Regions from separate parts of the Aciduricibacillus chroicocephali genome, predicted to be linked through region 2. Evidence: riboswitches for the same ligand, from Rfam matches in the RefSeq annotation. Region 2 holds a riboswitch; the other holds the start of a gene.
What was found. Region 2 has a riboswitch for preQ1 ahead of queC (7-cyano-7-deazaguanine synthase QueC). Riboswitches for the same ligand answer to the same signal wherever they lie in the genome.
Positions count from the first base shown of each region.

Region 1: another riboswitch for preQ1. It lies ahead of queF (preQ(1) synthase); the one in region 2 lies ahead of queC (7-cyano-7-deazaguanine synthase QueC).

Region 1 covers NZ_CP129113.1:1,790,229-1,793,378, forward strand. Annotated here, with positions in the region: gene ytkD (RNA deprotection pyrophosphohydrolase) at 1-160, opposite strand, end outside; gene QR721_RS09380 (hypothetical protein) at 184-702, opposite strand; gene QR721_RS09385 (hydrolase) at 798-1,124, opposite strand; gene queF (preQ(1) synthase) at 1,187-1,681, opposite strand; PreQ1 riboswitch class I at 1,748-1,794, opposite strand; gene QR721_RS09395 (mechanosensitive ion channel) at 1,840-3,150, opposite strand, start outside.
Region 2 covers NZ_CP129113.1:269,660-272,809, reverse strand. Annotated here, with positions in the region: gene allB (allantoinase AllB) at 1-458, shown strand, start outside; gene QR721_RS01505 (ZIP family metal transporter) at 551-1,357, opposite strand; PreQ1 riboswitch class I at 1,595-1,639, shown strand; gene queC (7-cyano-7-deazaguanine synthase QueC) at 1,727-2,395, shown strand; gene queD (6-carboxytetrahydropterin synthase QueD) at 2,392-2,829, shown strand; gene queE (7-carboxy-7-deazaguanine synthase QueE) at 2,826-3,150, shown strand, end outside.

The sequences.
Region 1 (3,150 bases), 1.2 Mb from region 2:
TGCCCCCGGGAAATTCAAGTCCGCGTTCCTTGTGAGCAGTCAGAAGCCATTTGCCTCTATGTCGGCAAATGACCCATACATGCTTCGGATCCCTTGAGAATGGTTCATCGGCAAATGACAAAGTCACCGCGTTTTGATAATAATCTTTGAACTTGTGCATTTTTCAAATCAGCTGCCTTTTCCTCAATCCACCGCCTGTTCATATTGAATACGGGCGATTTTCCATGTGCCTTCACTATGGTGAAAATGAATGCGCATTGTAAGATTTCCGTACAGGGCCGAGTTCAGCTTTTGCTTCACTTCTGCCCGGTCCTCTGTTAATTGTACCATATCATAATCAAGCTGTTCATCAAAATCAGGAGGCCCTTCAACTGGTTTCAGAAAGAGCTTGCTGCCTGCTTGACGGTATAGTTCATTTATGAAAGGCTTCACAGCGGACGGTTCGGCAAAGGTAGCGAATTTCTCCAACAAATGAGATTTGTCTTTTATGTTCAAAACTCTACCTTCTTGATCAGTTGGCTGGTTCAGTTCTTTAGAAAATCGTTCCATTAATTCGGAGACACGCGCCTTATCAAGTTTATCGTTTTGCTGTACTTGGCTGACCGTCGCATTGTCATAGGCTGATTGACCAAAGCTGACATAAGGTGCGCTGAATGTAAGCCCGACAATGACAAAGGCGGCTGCAATACTCTTCTTTCCCATTTATGAATTCCTCCTTGCTGCAAATTTATCTATTATATGTATTCTCTATTTGACAGCAAGGTAAACCGGGAAAAATAAAAAGGAATAAGACGAGCTTATTCCTTTTCTTCTTCATAAATCGGAAAATTCATCTCCGCAATATGCTTCTTCGTTGTTTCATCTCCGAGCTCATACAGAAGACGATAAGCTTCAACCAAACTTGCATCATACTCATCATTTGCTTTGTCATTACTGTAACTTACAATCGGTACATGTGCTCTGAAGAAAGAGCGGACTCCAGCTCCATGCATCTGATCAAACTGCTCACGAAGAGCATATACCTCGTCTTCCGTTGCATGAATAACGAAAGAACTATTGTTCCCGACCTTATTCCGTGAGATCTCACCTGTAGCAATATTGACATAGAATTCATGTTTCTCCATTTTGCCACCTCCATGGTCTTACTTTGCGATGAAGGAAGGCATTTCATGCATAATGGCGTATTTTAACGATTGTCAATTTTCTCTGGATATAAATCATGCTGCATTAGCCTGTTTTCGGCCATTTTTTCAAATTTAGTCCCGGGTTTTCCATAATTGCAATAAGGGTCAATTGAGATGCCGCCACGAGGTGTGAACTTCCCCCATACTTCAATATACCTTGGGTCCATTAATTCAATCAGATCGTCCATAATTGTGTTCACACTATCTTCATGAAAACCTCCATGATTTCGATAACTGAACAGATAAAGCTTGAGTGACTTGGATTCAACCATCTTCCTGTCAGGTATGTAACTTATATAAATTGTCGCAAAATCCGGCTGATTTGTCATTGGACAAAGTGTTGTGAATTCTGGGCAGTTGAATTTCACAAAATAATCACGATCCGGTTTTCGGTTCTCAAACGCTTCCAGAACACTCGGGTCATAATCGAATGAATAAGGGACATTTTGATTACCTAGCAATGTAAGATCTTTTAATTGTTCTTCTTTTGACGTCATATAGATTCCTCCCTGAATCGAAAAAAGGCCGCATCCCTTACCAAGGAATGCGGCCTGAACTGATCGGTTTCCTTAGTTTTTTATAGAGGGTTAATGCTAAGAACCTCTGTATATGCTTATACTTCTTCATCGAGTATAGCATACCGGACAAACCTTTACTACTCATTGTCCAACATATCACGTTTCCTGCGATTTCTAGGGTCTGGAAGCTCGCCTGCAATGTCTGGTGCATTGCGGTCCTTCATTCCTGTTTTTTCAATCGTGTTGTCAAAACGGGATAGATACTTGTGTGCGAAGTCTTTTCCTCCAAGACCAAAAGCAAGACCAAACGCCAAGGCAAGACCACCAAGAATTAAGGTGAATGCTGTTGTAACAATGCTTGAAGCAATACCTAGCTGAGTGAGTGCCATAAAGACTGCAATTGTTAAGATTGCATATTTTGCAAAACCGGCAAGAATTCCTTTTGCATGGCCGGTTAGCATATTGATCAGCACTTTATGAACTATATTAGCAAGAATCAATGCCGCTCCGATAATTAGAACTGCAGCAAGAACATTTGGCAAATATGCTGTAATCGCAGCTGCGATTGTCACAAGGAAGCCAAGCTTCACAAGATTCAGTGCCTGAACGATAAGGAAAAAGACGATCAGAATTTGGACGATGTATCCGACAACTGCAGATGGAGACATTGTCCCTTTTGCATTACCAATCTCCAGTTTACCAAGCAGCTTGTCAAAGCCGAGTCGCTGTAAATACTGTGTCGTCCACTTTCCAATATGGCGTCCCAACCAGATTCCAATCATGACTAAAACGAGGGCAATCAGGATATTTGGAATCATATTCATAATTTCCGCAAGCATATGCATAGCTGGTTCTGTAATTCCTGCAAGCTCTAAACGGTCCAGCGCTGCAATTGTGACCGGCAACATAATAAGGATAAAGACGATATTTCCAATTAGCTGGGCAAGAGATGAACCTTCGAAAAACTTATCAAGCTGAAGACTTTTCGCAAGGCGTTCAGAACCAGCTGCCTTTAGAATATTGATCAGTATATTTCTAATAACTTTCGCTACAAACCAGCCAACAGCGAATACGAGTACCGCTGCAAACAGTTTCGGGATAAATGCAAGTACAGCAGCAACGAGATTGCTGACCGGCTGGGCAAGTCCATCAATTTGAAGAGCGTGTAAGACAGCCGGAATGAATAGAAGCAAAATGACACCGAATGCAAGCTTACCTGCCTTTTGAACATAATCTTCAATTTCTTCTTCAGACTTAGCAATCTTCATCTTGTAAAAGAGATGAAGCAAGTTGAGCTTCTTAGAACCCTTCACAATTGCCCATTTTACAGCTGAAGCTACGAGCCAACCGACAATTAGAATCAGTAAGGCTTTGAGAACTGCAGGTATGAATCCAAGAATTGTAGCTGTCATATTAGATAGCGGACCGGCAATCATGTTCAGCTGAAG
Region 2 (3,150 bases):
GGGATGAACTGCTTGCAGGTAATATCGGCTGGCTTACATCAGACCACTCCCCTTGCACTTGGGACTTGAAAGATGCTCCTCTCTTTGAAGCATGGGGCGGGATTAGCGGCTGCCAGAACAACGTTGACCTTATGTTCGACCTTGCTGTTAAGCAGCGCAACATGCCGGTTGAACAGTTCGTTCATCTAATCGCAACAAATCCATCCAAGCGTTTCAACTTCCCGAACAAAGGAGAAATTGCGCTTGGTAAGGATGCTGATATTATTTTTGTAGATCCGAATCAGAGCTATACACTGAAGAGTGAGGACCTGTATTATAAAAATAAATTCAGCGCCTATGAAGGTTTTGATATCGGCTGCCGTGTGACAAAAACAATTTTGCGCGGTAATATTGTCTTCGATTTGAATGAAGGTATTGTCGGCGAACCAAAAGGAAAACTAATGCTCGAAAACAACTAATGTTTCAACTGATAAAGCAGGGATATTTGCATCCCTGCTTTTTTGTTTGCCCAAAATGGCTGATTTATGCTCACTTTCCCACTAGGCTCCTTTTAACCAAGCATGATGTCCAGTACCATCATCAGTGTAAATCCGATAATCAGAAAAGCCGAAGCGAGATCCCCATTCCCTTCTTCATGTGCGGCAGGCACCACTTCCTCGACGACAACAAATATCATTGCTCCAGCGGCAAAACTAAGTGCATAAGGAAGAAGCGGTTGAAAGAGCCCGACAGCCAGGACGCCAACAACAGCGGCAACAGGTTCAACAAGACCAGAGAGCTGACCATACATGAAGCTTCTTCTCCTTGAAAGTCCCTCACGCCGCAACGGCATAGAAACAGCAAAACCTTCTGGGATATTTTGCAAACCTAACCCAACTGCCAGAATGAGTACACTCGCAAACTCTGCTCCCCCAAGGGAAACAGCTCCTATTGAAACGCCAATTGCGAGCCCTTCTGGAATATTGTGCAAAGTGATTGCGAGCACAAGCAATGTACTACGCTTTTTCTTGTGGGACTGGATTCCTTCCGCCTGTGCCAATCCCATATTCGGATGCAAATGAGGCAAGAGTTTGTCCACTGCCCAAAGAAAAAAGCCCCCTAGAATGAAACCAGTTGCAGTTGGAATCCAAGCACTCGTACCAGCTTCATCCGCCATTGCAGCTGCAGGTTTAAGGAGCGACCAGAAGCTTGCTGCAATCATGACACCACCAGCGAATCCAAGCATTGCATCCATGACTCTCTGGTTGAAGTCCTTTGAAGCAAAGACAAATGAGGCACCGAATGCCGTCATCAACCAAGTGAAAGTTCCTATAAGCAGAGCCTGCTCCAATGGGGTAAATGTGATGAATGTATCCACCTGTGTAACCTCATTTCTTCAAATCGATCAGCTAGAATAATATATGCAAGGTTGGTAGACATTCATACCGTGAGCATTTTATCATTTCGCCTTCTGATTAAAATTTGGATGCGCTCAAAGGACTTTTCATATTTCTATATTATGTTAAGGTTACTTCCTAAAAATCGCCTTAATCCTAACAAGACAAGCGTCGTTATTCGTGTTAGAGTAAAAGGAGCACCATAATACTGCTATGATGCAGAAGATGTTCGAAATCCTCCATCTCTAAAAAACTAGGAAGCCAACAGCATGCTTCTTGGTGCTGTCTTTTTTGCTTTAATCAAGGACGCTTTTCGGGCTCTTCTTGCAAGTCGAGAGGAGAAACTATAAATGAAAAAGAAAGAAAAAGCTGTCGTCGTTTTCAGTGGCGGACAAGACAGTACGACATGTCTGTTTTGGGCTCTGGAACGTTTCGAAACGGTTGAAACAGTTACATTCCAATACGGACAGCGGCATGCAGCAGAGCTTGATTGCGCCCGTGCAATCTGTGAAGAACTTGGTATCCGCCAGCATGAACTTAATATGGATTTGCTTAACCAGCTTGCTCCAAATGCGTTGACCCGTGATGACCAGGAGATCGAGACGGGCGAAGACGGTCTGCCGACAACGTTTGTACCCGGGAGGAATCTTGTATTCTTCTCCTTCGCTGCTATTCTTGCACGCCAAATTGGAGCTCGTCATATCATTACAGGTGTAAGCCAGACAGATTTCAGTGGCTACCCGGACTGCCGTGACGGTTTCATAAAAAGCTTGAATGTCACACTGAATCTCGCAATGGATGATGACTTTGTACTTCAGACACCTCTCATGTGGCTTGATAAATCAGAGGTTTGGGAACTGAGTGATCAGCTTGGAGCGTTTGACTTTGTTAGAGAAAAGACACTTACATGCTACAACGGCGTGATGGGTAATGGCTGTGGCACATGTCCTTCATGTGAACTGCGCAATCAAGGGCTTGAACAATATCTTGGACGCAGAACGGCAGGTGCTCTTAAATGATGCAACAAATCTATCCTGTACCACCACATGACTATATGTATGAACTAAATAAAGATTTTCACTTTGCAGCAGCACATTATGTTCCTCATGATGAAGCTGGTCCTTGCCAGCGCACCCATGGACATACGTATTTTGTCAATGTGACAGTTGCCGGCGATGTACTCGATGAACAAGGATTTTTGATAAACTTCAAAATGATCAAGGATTTGATTCATAAACGTTTTGACCATCGGATTCTAAATGATGATCCCCTATTCTCAAACGAGGAGGCCAATTACTTCCCGACAAGCGAAGTTGTTGCCAGAACCATTCATGAAGTCATCTCTGAACATCTTAGCGAACTTCCTAATAAGCCTGTATGTCTGCAAGTCTTCCTTCGCGAGACACCTACGAGCTACTGCGTGTACCGTCCGAAAGCAGGTGACCGATCATGAAGACACCCGTTATGGAAATCTTCGGCCCTACCATCCAGGGGGAAGGTATGGTCATTGGACAAAAAACAATGTTCGTTCGTACAGCGGGCTGTGATTACAGCTGTTCTTGGTGCGATTCCAAGTTCACTTGGGATGGCAGTGAGAAGGACAATATCCGTATGATGGAAGCAGAGGAAATCGTTCAGGAACTAGATAATCTTGCACGTGGAAGATACAATCATGTAACTATTTCTGGAGGGAATCCTGGTTTACTGAAGAGTTTGGGTGAACTGATTGAACTGCTCCATGAGCGTGGCCATAAAGTGGCGCTTGAAACCCAGG